2 regions of the Pseudoalteromonas sp. AWM4_233 genome follow, and region 2 is predicted to be linked to the other one. Evidence: riboswitches for the same ligand, from Rfam matches in the RefSeq annotation. Region 2 holds a riboswitch; the other holds the start of a gene.
What was found. A riboswitch is a leader RNA that binds a small molecule or an ion and turns the genes downstream of it on or off. The one in region 2 is predicted to bind cobalamin.

Region 1 (3,407 bases), on a different contig from region 2:
GTTGCAAAAAGAAAAGTTAGTAAGTAATTTAAATGCAATTCTGACGTTGAGTGATGACTATATAGAAAACGTGGATTTAAGAAAGATGTCGGACTCTTTATATGAAACACATAAATAAACCTGTCTTCAGTGAGATAAATATCCGGCCTGATATCGCCGGATATTTATTGAGTCTATTCTTTATAGCTCTTCTGGGCGGTATGTTTTCATCATGATGTAAACATAAGCATTAATAAATGCAGTTTCTTGATATTTCTTAAGCCCAGTTTCTTCAAAGTCGATTGGTAAAGGGTTACGCTTCAATTGTTCTTTGATTTCAGTTGCAGATAAAATTTTAACATCCACATCTTTTATTAATTGAATGGCAGCTTCGATTTTAAAACCTGTCGCACTACCTGCAAACTTACCCTTTGGTGCACGTTGCTTTATAGCAACAGAGTCAATTTGGTAATCTTCTAATAATTTTGCAAAATCAAATTGGAATTTGCGCATATCTTCAGTGTCTTGGCCAACTTGACCAAGGGTTATCTTTTTAAAGTTATTCATTGCAGTTACGTATTGCTAAGGTTAATACAAGCATCCCGACGCTTCGGCACCTTCGGAAAGTCAGGGCATTTTTCTTCAAAGCGGCCTGCTAGCGCTCAACAGTTATGAAAACCGCGTCTATCAGTTTTTGGCTGAAGACGGTCAGCGCTATGTAGCAAAATTCTATCGCCCAGGTCGATGGACCAGACGCTCAAATTCTTGAAGAACACGCGTTTGCTGCAGAGCTAATCGATAACGAAATCCCATTGGCTGCACCTTTAGCTTTAAACGGTAAAACGCTCCATCACCATACGGTGGCGGAGACTGACTATCGATTTACGCTATTCCCTTCGGTAGGCGGTAGACAATTTGAAAACGACAACCTTGATCAGCTCCGAATGGATGGGGCGTTTTATTAGGCCGCATTCACCGCGTTAGCGCTCAGCTAAAGGGTTTGCAGAATCGCCCCTCAATTGACATTGAAAGTTACCCTGATGAGCCCAAACAGGTTCTGTTGCAAAGCACACTGCTACCCGAGCATTTGAAGACGGCCTTTTTTGCCATACTCAATCCAGTTATTGAGGCCACCCAACAAGCGTATAAGCCAACATCGAATATTCGTTTACACGGTGACTGCCACCCAGGCAATATACTATGGCGCGACGGTCCAACCTTCGTTGACTTAGATGACTGCCGTATGGGACCCGCTATTCAAGACTTATGGATGATGTTAAGTGGCGACCGCCAACAGCAGCTTTTGCAGCTAGATACCCTAGTAGAGGCCTACGAAGAATTTCACGAATTCGATACGTGCCCAGCTACCTGCTTATCGAGCCGCTAAGAGCAATGCGCATGGTGCATTACATGGCGTGGCTTTCTCGTCGGTGGGAAGACCCTGCGTTTCCTCGTGCGTTCCCTTGGTTTGCTGAAGACAAATATTGGGAAGGCCAAATACTTGCCCTTAAAGAACAGCTATCTGCACTCCAAGAGCCCCCGCTAAAATTGGGGTACTCATTGCACTTCTGCCTCACTGCTCAAAAGCGCTTTTTCGATAACCCTAGTACAATAACCGTATGCGGGTTACGAAAAGCGTAAGGTATAAGAAACCGTATTCGCTATCACTTTTTAAGTTCTATATAATCGCGCTGTGTAGGTGCTTTTGTCGCGCTCCATAACTACTACTGTGACAATAGTTAAACGGGAAATCAGTGAAAAGCTGATGCTGCCCCCGCAACGGTAAACTCAACGCATTGTCGTTTTCTTTTCATTGCGCCACTGTCTTTTATACGTCAACGCGCTTCAGCGCAATCAGACGCCATTAGATGGGAAGGCAAAAGAGCCATTACCTTATCGGTATTGGCGAGTAAGCCCGGATACCGGCCTGTACTTCATGGTGTCGTTTGTTTGCTCACTATTCAAAAGAATAAGTAACAACGTGCACTTTCACTCATCATGTGCTCGGGTGGAGCGCATCAAAGATAATATAAAAACCATGCGTACACATTTTACTAAAGCAGCCCTTAGCGCTGCAGTTATTTCGTGCTTAAGCACATCTGCCTTCGCGCAAACTTCAAACCAAGATATTGAAACGCTAACCGTCACCGGCACCCGTTTACCTATTTCGCTAACTAAACTGCCTGGCTCAGTATCGGTGCTAACTGAAAGCGACATTAAAGCTTCGGGCGCACTTCAACTTACTGACCTCATTCGCGGCCTACCGGGCGTTAGCTTGTCTCAGTCAGGCAGTCTGCGTGGCTTAACAGAGCTGCGCGTGCGCGGCGGTGAAACCAACCATCTACTTGTTTTAATTGATGGTGTTGTTGCCAACGATGTAGGCCAAGGGAGTCTTGTTGACCTTGCTCATCTTACTAGCGCCAACGTAGTGCGCATTGAGCTACTTCGCGGCCCGCAAAGTGCGAGGTGGGGTAGCGGTGCAATTGGTGGTGTACTGAGCATTACCACTAAATCTGGCCAGTTTGCCGACAATGGTTCTCACGTAGATTTTTCAGCTGGCATTGGCTCTCAAGGTACCCTTCAGGGCAGCATGAATGCGCGCTCACAGAGCGATGACGTGGGAGTGTCTGCCTACGCGAGCTATATTAGGACTGACGGAGATAACGTATCTCGCGTTGGTAACGAAGACGATGGCTATGACAATATGACTGCTGGCATAAACCTCAATTATGCCGCCACCACCGAGCACACCTTCATCGCGAATTTACGTACTGTTCAATATGAAAATGACTATGACGGTACTGACTTTGTCATAACCTGGCCTTCCCGCTGATACAGATAACGTGACAGATGGCACACAAGTTAGTGCGAAATTAAGATGGGAATTTGCTGCCGAATAACACAGGCTACCGTTCGGCATTAAGTGCACACTATCGTAAAGATGAAAACGATAATACTGAATCGGGTACGGATACAGGCGGCACCACGGGTGAGCGTATTGAATTAGAACTGGACCGGCTTTTACACCATCGACAATTGGGATTTTGCAGGCGGCGTTGAATATCTACAGCGCCTTTTTGACCAGCGCGGCCCTATTGTATTTGGCGATCCTAACCAAAAACAACACGACAACACCTACAGCGTATTTGCAGAAACAAACAGTCAGTTTACCGAGTCGCTAACGGCAACATTAAGCGCAAGGTTCGACAACAATAGTGAGTTCGACAATGCCGTAAGTTATCGCGGCGGTTTCACATGGCAACTTAACGACTTCACTACGCCGTTTTCACAAGCTATGGTAGAGCCGTTAAAGCACCTACCTTTACTGAACGCTTTGGTTATTTCCCAGCGAGCTTCATCGGAAACCCTAACCTAGAGCCTGAAACCAGTGAAGAGTGGGAAGTAGGTGTTAAAGCCAACTGGACATC
Region 2 (20,172 bases):
AAGTCTGCTTTTTTAGAAAGCCATAATTCTATTTCTTCAAGCTCTGGCAAGTTTTGCTGCTCACATAGGGTTTTTAAATAAGCCAGCGTTTCCAGCTCATAGATCCCATAAGCAATATCAATCCAAGGCGTTCGGAATGATTGTCTTGTGTCTTTGTCGTATAAAGAGCCCAGGCAGTTACCACTCAGCAAAGCGCAATCTAGCAATGAGCGAAGCGCAAGGTAATCTTGCGTACATAAATCTTTGCCTTCAGGTAAATCAGATTGTAACTTTTGCCAGTCTTTCTCAAAAGCTGCATTAGCCACCTCTTTAATAGGCAACTCAGCCGCTGATACCGCATGCTGGCTCCATTCCTGACGCCAACCTTTGTCAACCAACCAACGTGTTAAAGCTAAAACAAGTTTGTTATAGCGCGGACTGTGGAATAAGTCCTCTATATCAGTGATACTAGGCTGCTCTGCTTTTAAGTCATCAATAAGTGCTGCTAACTCATCTGCATTATTGATTTTTTTATAATAAGCATGGCGCTTTGAGGTGTATGTTTTCAAATGGATCGCATCTTCAACCCAATCTAACTCACTCAATAACCAATTCATTTCACCAAGCAAGCGCTCAGTCGCATTGCCTTCAACAATGGGCTCAAATAATTTAAACGCATGTTTAATCAGATTGATGCCATCGATAACACGTTTAAGTGTCTTTAAACTTGGTTTATTAAAGTAGCACTGCTCATGCTTTTGCACGAACTCAATACCGTAATTCACACACTGTACCAGTGCATGTTCTTGAGTTGCGTGACGGTTTAACTTCACAACACCAATATATTTATTGGGTTTTAATGGCTTATCATCAGCAAGGCGATAACCTCTTGCTGCTTTTGAATATAAGCCTAAACGCAAACCTCCTAAGCTAATTAAGTGCTCAGCAAGTAAAAATAGATCGCTTCGCTGACCTTCAACGAGTTCTATCTCTAACTCAGAAATGACTTCAACCTGACCCTGTGCAACAATCTCACCTTTATCGAGTACCACTTCAATTTTTGAGCCTTGCTCAGTTTCAATGAGCCAAGTTCGGCGAATAAAGTTAGTACTAAAAATTGGAAATAAGTTGTCACTAATGGCTGTGATCTGCATACCATGTGGCCAAATATCTTGCTTAAATGCCAAAATATTTGGACGCGGCGTATCAATAGGTAAGTTGTACTCAGGACGTTGATGAAGACCACCAACAACTTGCCCTGCCAATTTAATCGTTTGCTCACACTGCTCATCACAACAACGTGTTCTTAAACCGATATCTAATGCTCTCAACTCACGATTCGGGGTATCAAAGTAGGCGTTTTTTAGATTCTTGGCGGGTTTATTTTTTACAGTTTTTGCAAACTGCATGATGAGTCCTGGAATAAGAGGAACCTCATTATCTGAAAGTAAAAACTTCAGTTCTATTTCAGTGTCCATTAGGGCAAGTGATTACCTATATAATTGTAGAACGGTAAAAATATACAAAGCAGCGGTTATTTGCAATCTTTTTGCAGCAAGTTCAAGGAAGTTTAGCGCTTCACTTGATATTACTCCTTGAAATTCATACTATCTCAAGAAACAACTCTCTATAAGGGTCACGGATGTTAAAACGTATATTAGTGCCTACAATTTTCGCACTTTTCTCGCACTATTCTCTCGCTGAAGATGTTCAAACAACAGAAAATAGTAATAGCAGCGAAAATACGGCCTATATCTCAGATAGCTTATTCGTTTATGTACATTCTGGACCAGGTAAGAATTATCGTATTGTTGGCTCTGTAGATGCTGGTAGCCAAGTGGCCATTATGGCGGGTAATGAAAATGGTTTTCAGCAAATCACCGATGATAAAGGTCGTGAAGTGTGGGTTGAAACCCAGTTTGTCTCAAGCCAACCAGGACTTGCGCACCAACTAGATGAACTAGGTCAGCAATTACAACAAACACAGCAAGCACTCAATGATGCACAAACAGACTTACCTCGCTTGCAACAACTTAATCAAGATTTACAAGCTGAAAATCAAAATTTACAGCAAACAATTCAGCGTTTAGAAAAAGCGGTAACGGATGAAAAACAAAAAGCGCTTTCTTCTGAACAAGCAGAGCAACATTTAATGCTTACCTACGGCGGTGGTGTTGGTGTGGGTGGCTTATTAATAGGTGTTGTATTAACTCTATTCTTATCGCGAAGAAAGCGTTACGACGGTTGGGCTTAGTTCAACTTAATAAATATTCAAAATAAAAAAACCGCATTTCACAATGCAGTTTTTTTATTTTCCTCTGCTAGATTATTTAGTAAATAACTCGCTGATATTACTTAAATCTGATTTACCCTCTGCAATTTCATCTGGGGTTAAACCTGATAGCTCATGCGGGAACACTAACCACTCATCCGATTCGTGAATGAAATAATCAGGCTTCATAGGTACTTTAGTATTCTTTGGCTTGTAGTAAGGACAAGCTGTGCGAATATCTTTAGGCAAGTTTAATCGCATTAGCTCAGAAAGCTTTTCTTTTAACGCGAAAATACTGCGGCCTGAATCAAATACATCGTCCACAATGAGTAACGAGTCATCTGCATTGGCATTTTCGATGATGTAATGAAGACCATGTACTTTGATTTCTTTTGATTGTTTGCCGATACCATAGTAAGAAGATGTACGCACAGCAATGTGATCTGTTTCTATGCCTTTGTAATCGTAATACTCTTGCACAGCGATACCGATAGGTGCACCACCTCGCCATATACCAATGATGAAGTCAGGACGGAAACCATCATCATAAACTTGCGCGGCTAAACGAAAAGAATCCTCAAGCAACTGCTGTGCTGTGATATAGCACTTATCTGACATACAAACCCCGTGAAATATTTATAAAAAGAAAAGGTATCCAGCACATATAAACAGCTAGATATAACCTTGTATTCTAGCGCATCTAAATCAAAAATGCGCAAACTCCCCAATTAAGGAACAACCTTACATTTTTAAGTAAAAGTCTCTACAAAGTGCAGTAAAGTCTTCACTGTATTGACCGTTTTCATGAATACATAACACCGTATTCTCAGCCTCAATCAGACCACTATTTGTAGCATACTCAAACTCGAGCAATAAACGGCTGGCTGCCTTGCGCTCAGTCGTTTTCACCTCGCATTTACGCACAATATGCAAACCTTGTGGTTGCGCTAGCGCAATAAACTCTAATCCTTCTTTGTAAGGTAGCACTACTGCTAAGCGACTTTTAGAATGTGATAAGCGCTTAAATTCATTCAGTAACGCACTGAAGCTCAATGAATCTGTATGGCGCGCTAAATTTCGGGCTGCCGATGGACCTTTTAAGCTATCGTTAAAATATGGTGGGTTGCTGATCACCAAGTCGAATTGAATATCGCTCTGAAAATCTTGAATAGCAGATTGATGTAAAATAATACCATCCTGCCATGGGCTATTTTGGATATTCAAATGCGCATCTTGAAACGCACCAGATTCAATCTCAACGGCTGTAACAGATAAACATTCAGCACGTTGCTTGCACATCAAAGACAATAGCCCGGTGCCTGCACCGACATCTAGCAGGCTTTTTACCCCGGACAAATTCACCCAAGCACCAAGCAAAATTCCATCGGTTGAGACCTTCATTGCGGTGTTCTCTTGCTCAATACAAAACTGCTTAAACGCAAAGCCTGCCATAATCTCGCTTTTCCAAATTCACTATCACGCGTATAATTGAGCACATTGTCCTTTATTTATGATGCACTATGCAATTTTCTGAATTTGATCTAGACGGTAAAGTCCTCTCAGCTATTGATAAAATGGGATTCAAAACCGCCACCAGCATTCAACAACTTTCTATTCCTGAAGGTCTGATGGGTCGAGATATTCTTGCCTCAGCACCAACAGGTACGGGTAAAACAGCTGCGTTTTTAATTCCTGCAATCCAATACTTGTTAGACTTCCCTCGTCGCGATCCGGGCTTTGCACGTGTATTAATTATGACGCCTACCCGTGAACTTGCTTACCAAGTACACGAACAATGTCAGTTACTTGCGGCAAATACTCACCTTAAAATTGGTGTCGTAACCGGTGGTATTAACTACGGCAGCCACAAAGAAATTTTCGAAAAGAACAACGATATCTTAATTGCGACACCAGGTCGTTTGATGGAATATCTTGAAACTGAAAACTTCCACGCAGAAAACGTTGAGCTACTTATTCTTGATGAAGCCGACCGCATGCTAGACATGGGTTTCAAAAAAGAAATGCTACGTATTTGTGATGAAGCAAAAAATCGCCGTCAATGTTTCTTATTCTCTGCAACTCTTGAAGGCGACAGTGTTGAGTTATTCGCCGATCGCATTCTTAATGATCCAGCCTTACTTGAAGCTGAGCCATCACGCAAAGAGAAAGGAAAGATTCATCAATGGGTGCACCTAGCTGATGACTATAATCACAAACTAAAGCTACTTGTTGAGTTACTTAAGAACGAAGAGGAAGTACAAAAAGCGATTGTCTTCGTTAAAACGCGTGAACGACTAGAAAAGCTAGTTGGTGAGCTTTACTCACACGATATTAAAACCACTTGGTTACGTGGTGAAATGCCGCAAGACAAGCGTATGACGGCCATGGCCAACTTCCAAGCGGGCCGAACACGTATTCTAGTAGCGACTGACGTAGCCGCGCGTGGTATTGATGTTCAAGACATAACTCATGTATTTAACTTCGATATGCCGCGCACAGCAGACATTTACGTACACCGTATCGGCCGTACAGGTCGCGCAGGTAAAAAAGGCACGGCAATCTCTTTAGTTGAAGCTCATGACATGGCAATTTTAGGCAAGGTTCAGCGCTACACTGAACAGCAACTAAAGTCTCGTGTTATTAAAGGCTTAGAACCGAAGAATAAACCAGCGAAGTTGCCTAAGAAGAAAAAAGATCCGGCGAAAATAAAAGCCAAGAAAAAGGCAAAAGCCAAAGTTAAAAAGAAAAAGTAACTATCAAGCTTAGTTGAAGTTAAAAGGGTCTTTCAGACCCTTTTTCATTTTATTTCTCTAAAGCTACTTTTAGCCTAGGCTTTAATAGCCAGATAATACCCGCGGCCAAAAGCATCACAGGGATAGTCAGCATATTTAATAACTGCCAGCCTATTTCAGCCTCAAGCCAGCCTGCGCCCAATGAAGAAACCGTCACCATACTAAAAACGAGGAACTCATTACTGGCTTGTGACTTAGCCCGCTCATGGGGCAAATAGCTCTCGCTGACCATTTGAGTAGCGGCAATAAACATAAAGTTCCAGCCAATCCCTAACAAACACAACGCCACTAAAAAATGCCAATGACTCAGCCCCATTAAATTCACCAAACAACATAGCAATACAATGACTACACCTGCTTGCATGATGTTGCTCTGACCAAAGCGATTAATTAACTTACCGGTAAAAAATGAGGGTACAAACATTCCCAAAACATGCCATTCAATCACAAGCGCAGACTCAGCAAGATCATAACCATGGCGATGCATCGCCAAAGGTGTAGCAGTCATCAACAAATTCATTGTGGTGTAGCTGATCATCGCAATCATCACGGCGAGCAAAAACTTAGGCTGCGTCATAATCTCAGATAAAGGCCGCTGTGGTTTATCTGAGTTTGCTTGGCTGAGTTCATTAAACTTCACAAACTGTAATAAACACAAAGCCAAAATATAAAGCCCCATCAAGGCAATAAAGGCATTAGCATAATTAATTTCAGGGTAATGATTATTCACCCATACAGCTAAGTTGGGGCCGAGCACTGCCGCTACCACACCACTTGCCATTACCGCTGAAATCGCAGTGGCAGGGTTGTCACTCGCTTCAATGGCAGCAAAACGATATAGAGTTGCGAAGCCAATACCAACGCCGATTAAGAAAGTGGCTAACGCAAATAGCCAAAACTGACTATTCAATAATGAATAAAACCCTAAAACTGTACCGCTGATACCGATTAGGTTTCCCAAACTAAAGCCTTTTTTACGGCCTATTTTCGCCATGAGTAATGAGGCAGGAACCGTTGTCAGTAATAATCCCAGCATTTGTGTTGCGACCGGTAAAGTTGTGAGTGCACTCGATGGGCTTAATGCTTGACCCACAAGCGCAGAAATCGTCACTAATAAGATATTACCTGTGGTCATTAATCCCTGACAGATAGCCAAGAAAAGGACGTTTCTATTCATTATTTTTCTGCTTTAAATGAAAGGTGAAATAGCAAAGAAAGTAAGGTGCGAGCCCTGTTAAACCCGCACAGAAAGCTGATTATGAGTTGCTAGCTAGTTTTGTTCAGCGCGTAAGAAAACCGGCTCGTTTTCTTTTTGAGTTGCTTCTGCACTGAAATAGTAACCCGCGACGTCAAACGCTTTTAACGCTTCAAGCGATGTCACTTGGTTTTCCATAATGTAGCGCGCCATCATGCCGCGGGCCTTCTTCGCATAAAAGCTGATCACCTTATATTGACCATTTTTGCAGTCTTTAAATACCGGAGTGATGATATCTGCTTTAAGCGCTTTTTTATTAACAGCTTTAAAATACTCGTTTGAAGCAAGGTTCACTAATTGTGTCGCTCCTTCAGCCGCTAACGCTTCATTGAGTTTTTCGGCGATCACTGTGCCCCAAAACTCATAAAGGTTTTTACCTCGGGTATTTTCAAGCTTAGTGCCCATTTCTAAGCGGTAAGCCTGCATCAGATCTAGTGGCTTTAGTACGCCATATAAACCTGAAAGAATACGTAAGTGAGATTGCGCGTAGCTTAGTGTGCCTTCATCTAATGAGGCAGCGTCTAAGCCAGTGTACACATCGCCGTTAAATGCCAGCACCGCCTGTTTCGCATTATCTGATGTGAAAGGTTGAGCCCACTCGCTAAAGCGTGCAGCATTTAAGCCTGAAAGCTTGTCACTAATTTTCATCAAGCTGCCAATTTGTTGCGGTGATAATTCACGACACACTGTCATTAACTCTTCTGAGTGTTCTAGTAACTCAGGCTGCGTGAAAGTGTCGATATGCGCTGGCGTATCGTAATCTAAGTTTTTCGCGGGAGAGATCACTGTGATCATGGCTTACCTATTGACTTAAAAATTAATTAGTGTCAATTTCAACACTATCCCTTTGTTACTGCAAGTGAAGATTGTTAAGTAGCAAGTAATGCGGGATATGTGCTCTTCTTCTTCCTTTGAATATTTTTTAATTCTCAACTTGTGAGTGTCAAATAAGGACAATTGACCTATTCATGCCATTCACGCTATTGCAACATAGGAGAAGTAGAGTTTGCCCATAAGCTGTAAGAGGAATGAGGAAACATAATGACATCAGCACTAGATAGGCTAAAACAGCATTCATCAATCGTTGCCGATACCGGCGACATTGAAGCCATTCGTAAGCATCAACCAGAAGATGCAACCACTAACCCTTCACTGCTTTTAAAAGCAGCTGAGATGCCAGCCTATCAAGCCTATTTAACGCAAGCTTGGGATTACGCAAAATCGAACGAGTCTGACGCAGACAAACAAGTCGAATTAGCGTGTGATTACTTTGCCGTATTAATTGGTAAAGAGATTGCCAATATTGTCCCGGGTTATATCTCAACTGAAGTAGATGCGCGCTTATCTTTTGATACAGAAGCGACGATTGCTAAAGCAAAAACCTTACTTGCTCTGTACAAAGAGCAAGGTATCAGCCAAGACAAAATCTTAATCAAAATTGCATCAACTTGGGAAGGTATCAAAGCAGCTGAACAGTTAGAGAAAGAAGGTATTAAGTGTAACCTAACGCTATTATTTAGCAGTGCACAAGCCCGTGCATGTGCAGATGCCAATGTTTTCCTAATCTCACCATTTGTGGGTCGTATTCTTGACTGGCACGTTGCTAACGGGCTAGAAAAGCCAACTGATCCACTGCAAGACCCAGGTGTGCAATCTGTTCGTAGCATCTACTCGTTCTATAAGCAGCACGGTTATAACACTGTGGTAATGGGTGCAAGCTTTAGGAATACCGGTGAAATCATTGCTTTAACAGGTTGTGACAAGCTAACCATTAGCCCTGCACTGCTTGAAGAGCTTGGTGAGCTGACTGACGCACAAGAGTACTTACTTGAGAACGACTATGAAGTACAAGCTAAGCCTGCGCCATTAACCGAAGCGCAATTCCGCTGGCAGCATAACCAAGATGCAATGGCCACTGAAAAGCTTGCTGAAGGTATTCGTGCTTTTGCTGAGGCACAAGAAACGCTAGAAGCGCGTTTTAAAGCACTATAATTAATAAACATATTCAATATAAACGCCGCATTATGCGGCGTTTTTTTATGCTCAAAAGCCAGATTCCCCCGCGTTTCATCTTCATCAAACTGTTACCTTACTGTAACAAAAGCAACACATAGTTGTTTTATTTTTAAGCGAGTTATGATATACCGAAGTTGCTCGAAACGTATATCAAATATACAGAGCTGACGTAAAACCGTCATTTGAGGTCAATAATCAATGGGAGAACATCATGGATAGCCTAGACGATATCATTGCAGTATTAGAAAGTCCTGAAACAACAAAACGCACCTCTTCAAAAAAACAAAAACGAAAATGGCGCGAAATTGAAGCCTATAAAGAAAAACAACGTCTTCGCAAAGAGCTACAAGAACTTGACTATTTTGCAGACAACTTAGATCTAGAAGAACTAGATTTAATCTAAAAAAATGGCTCCTTCGGGAGCCATTTTTCGTTTTTGGAAGTGTGTTTAAACTTGCCAGTTTATAGGTGTTTTACCCAAACTGGTTAGTAGGTCATTTGTCTTTGAAAAGTGCTGACAGCCAAAGAAACCTCTGTGAGCTGACAGAGGAGATGGATGTGGCGCATGCAAAACATGATGACGCACTTTATCTATGTTCTTGCCCTTCTTCTGTGCATGGGCGCCCCATAGTAAAAACACCACGCCTTCTCTATGTTGATTAATTTCGTCTATCACCTTATCTGTAAACTTTTCCCAACCTAGATGTTTGTGAGAATGTGCTTGTCCTTGTTCAACCGTCAATACGGTATTAAGTAATAACACACCCTGCTCAGCCCATGGCATTAAATAACCATGATCAGGGGTGCTAAACCCTTCTATGTCCTGCACCAGCTCTTTATACATATTTGCCAATGACGGAGGCGGTTTAATACCCGATAACACAGAAAAACATAAACCATGTGCTTGATCTGGTCCGTGATAAGGGTCTTGGCCTAAAATGACCACTTTAACCTGCTCAAATGGCGTGGCATCGAATGCTGAAAATACCTGTTGTTCAGGAGGAAACACCGTCACGCCTTCACTGCGCTTTTGAGCGACGTACTCTAGCGTGTCTTTAAGGTAGGGTTGCTGGCTTTGTTCAGCGATAAAATCTGACCAAGTCTTCATTATGATTGCTCTTGATAGTAACGGCGAGATTGCGACAGTTTATCACATAAGTCAGCAACCCCATCGAGCGCTCGCACACTAAAACGGTGTAATAGATCGGCATTGACTCTAATAAACTGCTGATGTTCGACTGCTGGGATCTGAGGCCAGTTTTGCCAATTAGTATGCTGCACGTCTTTCTTTGTTTTCTCTTCAGGTAATACGATTACTTGAGGTTTAAACTTAAGCACATTTTCGACACTAATTTGCGGATAATCTGCTCGGCTGTGAGCAAATACATTATTGGCTTGGCAAATCGTCAATACCTGATGGATCATGGTGTTTTTATTCACACTCATCATGGGCTCAGGCCAGAGTTGATAAAATACATCCAGCGACTTCGCATCTTGATATTGGCTTTGTAATTTGGCTAAACGCGCATCAAATTCTTTAGCCACTTGTTTGGCTTGTGCTTGATGACCAGTTAGCTTACCAAACTTTATCAGTTGCTCTGATACTTTAGTTAGGTCATTGGTTTCGCTATAAACCACTTTAATACCTAGCTTCTCGAGCTTTTCAAGATCGGCTTTTTTATTACCAGTTTTCCACGCGATCACCAAATCTGGTTTTAAAGCTAATAACTTCTCAAGTTGAACGCCGTGATAGCCGCCAATTCTCGAGATCTCAAGCGCTTGCTCTGGATAATCTGCATATTCAACGGTACCGACAATTTTACCGCCTGCACCTATGGCAAATAAGTTTTCAACAATGTGCGGCGCTAAAGCCACAATACGTTGTGCTTTATGTTGAGTATCTGGTTGTGGCGCATTTTGTGATTGATTTGCTGCTACATATTGACTTGTAAGCAGCAAAAAGATGATCAATAAAGTCCTTTTTAACCACATCAGTAGTCAAATCCTTTTAGTGCTTTAACACCAGATTCAAAAGCATGCTTCACATTTCTGACTTCACTTACCGTGTCAGCAAGCTCAGTTAAACGACGGTGTGCACCACGACCTGTCACGATCACAGACTGCATCTTGGGACGATTCTCGATAGCGCTGATAACTTCATCTAAGTCTAAATAATCGTAGCTCACCATATAGGTCAACTCATCTAATAACACCAAATCTATGCTATCGTCTGCTAACCATTTTTTAGCTTGCTGCCATGTCTCAACCGCTGCAGCAGTGTCTGTTTCACGGTTTTGCGTTTCCCATGTAAAGCCGGTTTTCATTACAGCAAAAGGTACGCCTACTTTTTCAAGTAAGTTACGCTCACCGCAGTCCCACATACCTTTAATAAACTGAGCTACCGCAGCATTTTGACCGTGACCGACACAACGCGTCACAACACCAAAACCTGACGTCGATTTCCCTTTGCCATTACCTGTGATGACCTGAAAAATGCCCTTTTCGATATTGGCAGCGGCAACCTTTTCATCAACCTTCTCTTTGACTTTTTGTTGCCTCTGTTGATGTCTATCTTGTTCGCTCATAATTCACACCCTATAAATTGATTAATGCTTTAATTTTGTTCATATCTAAATGCGCTTCACATTCATCTGCCAGCCACTCTAACTGTTTTTCACGATGCTCATCTAGACTAAAATTCGTTTCTGTTAGCCTGCCATTACTCGCCCAGTGTAAAATGGCTTCAGCCGCTTTGGGCTCATCAAACAAACCATGTAAGTAAGTTCCAACAACCTGGTTATCATCAGATACAAAACCATCTTTCAGGAAACCTTGTGGATGGTCAGTAAAATACATAAATGGCTTTTCTAGGGCAGGACCGCTACTTTGCCCGCAGTGAATTTCATAGCCTTTAATATCCACGCTTTGCTGATTGATAACGCACTTACCCTGCACCTGAGTCAGGGTTTTGGTTTGCGTTAGCTGAGTTTCAAACTCAGCTAATCCTAACCCTGTAATTTCTGCCTGTGAGCTTTCTATGGCATCAGGGTCACAAATGCGTTGACCCAACATTTGTAAACCACCACACACGCCTAGCACCTTACCGCCATAACGTAAGTGACGCTGTATTTCGGTTTGCCATGTTTGCGCCTGTAAAAAAGCTAAGTCGTTAATGACGTTTTTACTACCCGGGATAATAATCAGATCAGTTTGCCCGATTTGCTCTGTATGTTTTACATAGCGCAAATCGATTTGAGGATTTAACCGCAAGCTATCAAAGTCAGTGTGATTACTAATGTGCGGCAGTAACAACACACTTACCGAGAGTTGTTTGTCAGTCACCACATTATCCATTGCGACGGCATCTTCAGCGTCTATATTCAAGCCATGCATATACGGCAGCACACCTAACACAGGTTTTCCCGTTTTTTCTTCGAGCCAATCAAGACCCGATTGCAACAAAGCAATATCGCCACGAAAACGGTTGATCACAAAGCCTCGCACTAATGACTGCTCATATTCACTGAGTAACATTAAAGTACCGACAAGGTGTGCGAACACGCCGCCTTTATCAATGTCAGCAATGATAATCACGGGGCAATCTACTTCACAAGCAAACCCCATATTAGCGATATCATTTTCACGCAGATTGATTTCCGCAGGGCTGCCCGCCCCCTCGACCATAATGGCATCAAAATCAGATGCTAATCTTTGATGCGATTCAAGCACTGCTTGCATCGCGACCTTTTTATAGTCGTGGTATTTCGCCGCTTCCATATTGCTAATGGCACGGCCATGAATAATGACTTGCGCACCGGTGTCGCTATTCGGCTTGAGTAAAATAGGATTAAAGTCGGTGCTTAAAGGCTGTTTCGCAGCGATGGCTTGTAGCGCTTGGGCACGGCCTATTTCGCCGCCACAAGGGGTTACCGCACTATTGAGTGCCATATTCTGAGGTTTAAACGGCGCAACCTTAACCCCTTGCCTAGCAAGCACGCGGCATAACCCCGCAACCAAGGTACTTTTACCCGCATCAGATGTAGTGCCCTGCACCATTAATGTTTTTATCTTCGTCACTTATTTAATCCTTAACGGGCAACCAGCCATAATAAAGTCAACACGCTGCGCAACTTTAGCGATATCTTGATTTAACCAGCCAGACTGGTCGACAAAAACCCGACTTAACTCGCCGAGGGGCACTATGCCATGACCTACTTCATTGCTGACTAGCAAAACAGATGCTCGTGTATTTTGTAATGCCTCGAGCAAACGCTGCTTTTGTACTTGTAATTCAGACTCTGATTTTTCACATAACCCATGTGTTAACCATAAGGTTAAACAGTCGATTAGTACGCAACTGTCGCCACCAAATTTTTGCAATGTGTCGGCTAGGTGCCATGGCTCTTCAATCACTTGCCAGCGTTTATCTCGTGTGTCACGATGATGTGATACTCGCTCTGCCATCTCATCATCTTTAATTTCTGCGGTGGCGATGTATACAAGTTTGCTCACTTTGCCTGAAGCATATAAATCCAACGCCGTTTGCTCGGCGAAACTACTTTTGCCAGAGCGCGCGCCACCTAAAATGAGATGAATATTATTTTGAGTCATAGCTAATCACTTGCCTTCATTACACCCAGAGCGCCACTAAAGTTAAATAAATCATGATTTCACAATATTGTTGCGCAGCGCCTAAACAATCTCCCGTATACCCACCTAGCTGTTGCTTAAACCAGCTTATACACAGCTGGCGAGTTAAAAATAAAACAGCCACTAAAATAATCACATTCATTAAAGACAACTGTGTAAAAAGCCAAAGCACAAATAGCACGCACAGTGAGGTTAATGCGAGGAAATCTTTTGCATGAGAAGAGAGCGACATGGCGACCGGCTTTACTTTTGATTGGGCATCTTCTTGCACATAATCAAGCTTGCCAATGATACTTGTTGCCATTGCACGACTTAAAGTATGACCTAATACCAGTGCACACAATACTTGTGTAAAGCTATCGCTAAGCAGGCTCATCAGCTGAAACTTTAATAACAGTAATAAAATAAGTGCACTGGCACCATACGTACCTAGACGGCTGTCTTTCATAATCGACAGCTTTTGCGACACAGTCCAACCGCCACCAAAACCGTCCCAGACATCGGCAAAACCGTCTTCATGAAATGCGCCAGTAATTAAAATACCTAGAGCAAGAGTGAAGATCACAGCAACGCTTGAAGGAAAAATCAAAAACGCAACACCATATACAGCAGCCAAAGCAACACCCAACAACAAACCCACTAAGGCAAAATAGCCACTGGCTTCACTGAGTGCATTGTCTTCAATCTCTTGTTTAAAATGTACAGGCACGCGAGTTAAAAAGCTCACAGCCAATAAAAAGTGTTGCTTATTCATGTTAAACAACTTTCGTGACATTTGCGTCATCAAAACTATTCATGTCGTTATAAAACGCCAGAGCACTTTGTAGCAAGGGTAAGCTCAGTGCCGCCCCCGTCCCTTCACCCAATCTAAGACCAAGATCTAAAAGAGGCTTAGCATTAATTGAATTTAACATTTGCAGGTGTGCTTGCTCAGAAGAGCAATGGGCAAATACCATATAGCTCTGACTATTTGGCTCAATACGAATAGCCAGTAATGCCGCGGCCGTTGCAATAAAGCCATCAATAACAATAACCTGCTGTAACTCAGCAACAGCCAACATGGCACCGACCATTTGACAGATCTCAAACCCACCCAAACAACGTAAGATTGCATGCGGGTCGTTAAGTTTATCTCGGTGTAAGTTAAGCGCGGTATTAATCAGCTCAACTTTTTTATCTACCACTTCGTTTGAAACACCCGTGCCAAGCCCAACCGTGTATTCAGCAGAGAGCCCACTCAACGCACTAAAAATAGCCGATGCTGCACTGGTATTGCCAATGCCCATCTCACCAAATGCAAAAGTATTACAGCCTTGTTGATATTGTTTATGAACTAGCTTCTTAGCAAACTCAAAACCTTGCGCTTCTTGAGCTTGGGTTAGCGCTTCACATTCATCAAATGAACGCGTAACTGAACCCAAACGTTGTGACGTAACACCTAAGGCCTGGTCGGGTTCACTTAGAATACCGCAATCGACTATCTCGAGTTGCCAGCCTAATTGTTTGCTGAAAACATTAATTGCAGCGCCTCCTGACGCGAAATTCGCTACCATTTGGGCTGTTACTTCACTAGGCGCGATAGATACACCTTTTGCAGCGATACCATGGTCGCCTGCAAACACTGTTAGAGTGGGTTTTCTGATTTGTGGTCGAAATGCTGAAAGCTGCTCAGGTTCTATACCCTGAGAGAAAATAGTCACCAGCTGTTTAGCCAATGTTTCTAGCTCACCTAACGCACCCAAAGGCTTGGTTTTCAGGTTTATTTTTTTTTCGATAAGTTCGCGAGAACGCGTATCAAGTGCTTTAACTGAGAACATACGCTAAGGCCTTTTTTGTTTGAGAGTCAGTAAAGTTAAAAAGAACACACTGCCTATTGCAGCAGTGATAACACCAATGGGAAGCTCTTGATTATCAAGAATAGTACGGGCAAATAGATCTACCCAGATCATCATCAAACCACCACTTAAAGCAGTACACAGCAGGCCAATTGAAGTTGCCTGTGAAATGAAAAAACGTACCAAATGCGGGATCATCAACCCGACAAAGCCAATGCCACCGCACATGGCAACCAATACCGCAGTCAGCAATGAGCTCAATAGCAACATGCCTAAACGCAACTTAGCCACCTGAATACCTAAAGTTGCAGCGCTTTCGTCACCCAGTAATAGTGCGTTTAAACCGCGCCTAAACAACAGCATACAAGCCATACATAGCAATACAATTGAACAGGGCAACCACAACCATTGCCAATCTGCACGACTAAAGCTACCTAAGTTCCAAAACATAATGGCACTCACTGCTTGTGGGTCACTCCAATACAACAGCAAGCTGGTAAATGCGCTAAATAAGAAAGATAAGGCAACACCGGCGAGTAACATCGCTTCTACCTGTCTCGACCTTTGTCCATAGGCAATCAGCAACAATAGGGTCATTGCCAGCACACTACCTAAAAACGCCGCCCCTGACATCGCCCAACCAGCTGTGATACCTGTAAATGTTATAAGTAACACGACGCCAAATGATGCGCCTGATGAAATACCAAAAAGGTAGGGATCTGCCAAAGGGTTACGGGTCACTGTTTGCAAAATAATGCCTGCCAATGCCAAACCACTGCCAGCAACAAATGCCAAAACCACTCTGGGAATACGAAGTTCCATAACAATTTTTTGCTCAAAGACGTTGGCATCATAAGCAAATAGCGTTTGCCAAACAGCACTCGCATTAATATCAATCGCGCCATGCTTAATGGCAACTAAAGCACTAACAAAGCAGCTTATCAGCAAAATTAACAGCGAAATAAGCGGCTTCATAGTTGATATCCAAAGTGGTAGCGGATATGAGGAATATGGGTTTTGTCTCTATACGGGCAAGGTACTTGCGAGACCTCAGCACAGACATCAAATACATCACTGAGTAATTGCGCATCTAGCACATCGCTTGGCGCTCCACTTTTATATAGCTCGCCATGTTGTAGCACCAGCAAGCTATCACTCATAGCTGCCGCAAGATTTAAATCATGGAAAGAAGCGATCACTGTGATCCCCATTGCTTTGGCGAGCTCCATAATTTGTATTTGATATTTTACATCCAAGTGACTGGTTGGCTCATCCATGATCAATAGTTTAGGTTTTTGTGCCATGGCTTTCGCGATCAGCGCCCTTTGCTTTTCACCACCTGAAAGGTGAGCAAATGCTTCGTTGATTTTGTGTGCCAGACCAACCTGTTCAATAGACTTTGCAATTAGTTCATGGTCGGTTTTATTTAATGAAGAAAATAAACTTTTATGAGGTGTTACACCCATTGCAACTACATCATAAAGCGATAGATTAAAATGCTCAGGCATTTCTTGTAGAACCACTGCAACTTGCTGGGCATATTCGTTATGCGAGAAACTTGAAATCGTTTTGTTAAAAAGGGTTATTTGTCCGTTTGAAGGGCTAAAAAAACGGTAAAGGCAACGAAGCAGCGATGACTTACCAGCCCCATTAGGACCTAATAAACCAATAAACTGTCCCTCTGTAACATTGAAAGAGATGTTTTGTAATATTTGATGGTTATCTAGCACCAAATCTAAGCTTGAAACTTGCAGAGCAAATTCAGAGTGCTGACAAGCTAATTGCATTCGTACCCTTACTAACTGTTGGGCAGACACAAACGCACAGTCCTAACCGAATTTCGGTTAAAATTGTGTGCTCTTGAGTACGCCCGCTCAAGAGGATTTTTCTGACCTTGGTATCTGACTTCGTGCATTTAAATGCACTTCACAGTTGCGGGGACAGTTAAGCAGTTTCAGCTTATTCCCAAGATTAATCAGAAAAACCGTATTATGAAGTCTAGATGGCTAAAACACAACTTTAGGCCACGGCTTATGTGCTTCATCAAAGTAAACTTCTATCTTTACCAATGTAGCATAGCCAACTTCTAAACTATTGATAGAGGAAAGAGAATCTAAAGGTAAGTTAAGGACTTCAGCTAAAATTTGTTTGATCACACCAGCATGAGTCACTACTAGGTTATGTGTTGTATGTCGGGTTGATAGTTCTGCCTCCCACCATTGTCTGACACGAGACCTAAACGCGTAAAGGGACTCTCCATTTGGCGGCGTATGCTGCCAAGGCGACTGCCAAAATTCACCTATACTTGGATCCTGTGTGTTCTCCCAAAGCCATTCATAAGTTCGACCATCCCAATCTCCAAAATCCATTTCTTGAAGTTGCTTTGCTATCGCCAGTGGTAAGCTTGATTGCCTAGATTGGTTTTTCGCAAAGCTCAGACAACGCAGCATAGGGGAAGAAATACAGGTATCAAATTGAACTGTTTTTGGTAAAGCAGACTCCATCGCTGCTAACCCTAACGCAGACACGGCAACGTCAGTTTTAGAACCAGTGAGAATACCTGTAGTAACAGGTTTACCGTGCCTTAGGAAATACCATGTCTTCGTCATTTTAGCCTCAGATCAAAAATGCGAGCCTTAGCTCGCATTTAATTCTAGGAAACTTGCTTAACTTAAAGAATCTGATTCTCTTTCCAAGCTTGCTCTTTCGCCATACGCTTTTTGCGTCGGTCACATGGATCATCGCAATCACATGACTTTTCAATACCAACCGCGCCTAAACCGCCACAGCTGCTTGCCATAGATTTCTTTTGCACGATTACACCGACAGCCATAGCCGCAACAATTAAAATAAGTAACCCAAAAGTTAGGAAAAATAGTGACATGCACAAGCCCCTTAAAAACAGTTTAACGGCTCAGTGTATCTGAACCAAATGACGGCATTTAAACAGCCGCCATTATAACGCGCTTAGTGTACTATTTCGACTAATTAATCAAAATAGCCTTATTTACAAATAAGGCGCAAAAGCCGGGCTTGAATAGGTCACTAGCCCTTCATTACTTTTACTAATTAAATATACAGCTAAATTGTGCTCTTCTGCGTAAGCTTTTGCTCGCTCTGTGCCCATGACAGTAAGTGCTGTTGCCAAGCCATCAGCAGTCATTGCTGATGGGTGTAAGACGGTCACAGATACCAAATCATGCTTAACTGGTTTGCCTGTGCCTGGATCAATCAAGTGCGTATAGGTCTCGCCATCCATTTCGTAGAAAATACGGTAATCACCTGAAGTCGCCATGCCGTTATTGCCTGGTTCAATAACTTTATGCACTTGCCTCTGCCCTGCTGGCGCATCTGGCTGTTCAATCGCAATACGCCAAGGTTGTGACTGAGCTTTAGTGCCCGCAATTCTAAGCTCACCACCAATTTCAACCATGTAATTTATCATCCCTTTAGATTCTAAAAGCTCAGCAACTTTATCAATACCAAAACCTTTCGCTGTCGCTGAAAAAGATAACTCTAAACCGTCAATGGTTTTCGCTAACCCTTCGTCTGTTAAAACCAACTTATCAACACCAATGCGAGCCTTCATTTCATCCAGTTGAGACTGTGAAGGTGTTTTTGTTGGGCGTTTATCTGGGCCAAACCCCCATAAATCTATGAGAGGTCCCATGGTGACATCTAGTGTTGTTGTTGAAACGCCTAAACGAACAGACTCTTTCACAACTGACTTAAAGTCATCACTGATAGGCATAAAAGTATTTGCTGCCAACGTATTGAACTGATTAATCTCTGAGTTTTTCACCCAAGGTGACATAGACTGATTCACCGCAATTAAAGTGTTATCAACTTCTGTTTTTAATTTCTCAGCAGTTAAATTTTCATTAATTGGAAAAGCTTTGACCGTGTAAGTGGTCCCCATTGTTTTACCCTGAATAACAATAGGTTCAATCTCTTGTTTGTCGTCAAAACACCCTGTCAAAACAACCGTGGTCAGTAATACAAAAATGCCTACTAGTTTCTTCATACTTTTCTCTATCCCAAAAAAAACCCCAAGCTTATTGCTTGGGGTTTAAGTCTATCTTATTTCAGTGAAGTGTTCACTGAGATAACGCTGATTTAGCCACCGAAGTCATCTAGTAAGATGTTTTCGTCTTCAACGCCTAAATCTTTAAGCATGTTGATTACAGCCGCGTTCATCATTGGAGGACCACACATGTAGAACTCACAATCTTCTGGCGCTTCATGGTCTTTCAGGTAGTTTTCTAAAAGAACGTTATGGATGAAGCCCGTGTAACCTTCCCAGTTGTCCTCTGGTTGAGGATCTGAAAGAGCTACATGCCATTCAAAGTTTTCGTTATCAGCCGCTAGGCCATCGAAATCTTCTACGTAGAACATCTCACGCTTAGAACGTGCACCGTACCAGAAAGACATCTTACGGTCTGAGTTAAGACGCTTAAGCTGATCGAAGATGTGTGAACGCATTGGCGCCATGCCAGCACCACCACCTACGAATACCATTTCTGCATCAGTTTCTTTCGCGAAGAATTCACCGAATGGACCAGAAATAGTCACTTTATCACCTTCTTTAAGTGACCAGATGAACGATGACATCTTACCACATGGTAGGCTTAGGTTGTTTGGCGGCGGAGTCGCGATACGAACGTTAAGCATGATGATGCCATACTCTTCTGGGTAGTTAGCCATTGAGTATGCACGGATCGTTTCGTCGTCAACTTTAGACTCAAGATTGAAGAAGCCAAAACGCTCCCAATCTGCACGATATTCTTCAGGAATATCGAAGTCAGCGTATTTAACGTGGTGAGCTGGCGCTTCGATTTGGATATAACCACCTGCACGGAAAGGTACAACCTCACCATCAGGGATACCAAGCTTAAGCTCTTTGATGAATGTCGCTTTGTTATCGTTAGAGATAACTGTACATTCCCACTTCTTAACACCGAAGATTTCTTCTTCAACTTCGATTTCCATGTCAGTTTTAACAGCAACCTGACACGCTAGACGACAACCTTCACGCGCTTCACCTTTTGAAATATGGTCAAGCTCAGTTGGCAGGATATCACCACCACCCGCTTTAACGTGAACGGTACACTGGCCACAAGAACCTCCACCGCCACAAGCAGATGAAATGAAGATACCAGCGTCTGCTAGTGCACCTAGTAGTTTACCACCTGGTGCTGAAGTAACTGCCTTTTCAGGGTCACCGTTAATGCTGATTGTGATGTCACCGCTTGGTACAAGCTTCGACTTCGCTGCAATGATGATCAATACAAGCATTACAACGATAGCGATGAACATCCCTACGCCTAAATATACCTCAAGCATGATTTTTCCTCGCTAAATTAAAGTGAAATA

Region 1: it holds a riboswitch for cobalamin, as region 2 does, so the genes downstream of both, ACXAC4_RS26625 (TonB-dependent receptor) here and ACXAC4_RS13850 (ABC transporter ATP-binding protein) in region 2, are expected to answer to the same signal.

What each region holds. Positions count from the first base shown of each region.
Region 1 is NZ_JBSWSZ010000127.1:34-3,440, reverse strand. Features, by position in the region: partial or broken gene ACXAC4_RS26635 (DUF3010 family protein) at 181-531, opposite strand; partial or broken gene ACXAC4_RS26630 (serine/threonine protein kinase) at 614-1,533, shown strand; cobalamin riboswitch at 1,660-1,924, shown strand; gene ACXAC4_RS26625 (TonB-dependent receptor) at 2,018-2,812, shown strand; gene ACXAC4_RS26620 (TonB-dependent receptor domain-containing protein) at 3,008-3,355, shown strand; partial or broken gene ACXAC4_RS26615 (hypothetical protein) at 3,328-3,407, shown strand, end outside.
Region 2 is NZ_JBSWSZ010000001.1:3,052,160-3,072,331, forward strand. Features, by position in the region: gene ACXAC4_RS13765 (CYTH and CHAD domain-containing protein) at 1-1,457, opposite strand, end outside; gene ACXAC4_RS13770 (TIGR04211 family SH3 domain-containing protein) at 1,622-2,233, shown strand; gene ACXAC4_RS13775 (phosphoribosyltransferase) at 2,306-2,869, opposite strand; gene ACXAC4_RS13780 (tRNA1(Val) (adenine(37)-N6)-methyltransferase) at 2,993-3,703, opposite strand; gene srmB (ATP-dependent RNA helicase SrmB) at 3,772-5,004, shown strand; gene ACXAC4_RS13790 (MFS transporter) at 5,054-6,220, opposite strand; gene yaaA (peroxide stress protein YaaA) at 6,314-7,093, opposite strand; gene tal (transaldolase) at 7,340-8,290, shown strand; gene ACXAC4_RS13805 (DUF3545 family protein) at 8,526-8,717, shown strand; gene ung (uracil-DNA glycosylase) at 8,763-9,422, opposite strand; gene ACXAC4_RS13815 (cobalamin-binding protein) at 9,422-10,306, opposite strand; gene cobO (cob(I)yrinic acid a,c-diamide adenosyltransferase) at 10,306-10,899, opposite strand; gene ACXAC4_RS13825 (cobyric acid synthase) at 10,910-12,382, opposite strand; gene cobU (bifunctional adenosylcobinamide kinase/adenosylcobinamide-phosphate guanylyltransferase) at 12,392-12,925, opposite strand; gene ACXAC4_RS13835 (adenosylcobinamide-GDP ribazoletransferase) at 12,945-13,718, opposite strand; gene cobT (nicotinate-nucleotide--dimethylbenzimidazole phosphoribosyltransferase) at 13,720-14,781, opposite strand; gene ACXAC4_RS13845 (FecCD family ABC transporter permease) at 14,785-15,774, opposite strand; gene ACXAC4_RS13850 (ABC transporter ATP-binding protein) at 15,771-16,586, opposite strand; cobalamin riboswitch at 16,673-16,794, opposite strand; gene ACXAC4_RS13855 (histidine phosphatase family protein) at 16,806-17,408, opposite strand; gene nqrM ((Na+)-NQR maturation NqrM) at 17,471-17,683, opposite strand; gene ACXAC4_RS13865 (FAD:protein FMN transferase) at 17,807-18,823, opposite strand; gene nqrF (NADH:ubiquinone reductase (Na(+)-transporting) subunit F) at 18,916-20,142, opposite strand; gene nqrE (NADH:ubiquinone reductase (Na(+)-transporting) subunit E) at 20,160-20,172, opposite strand, start outside.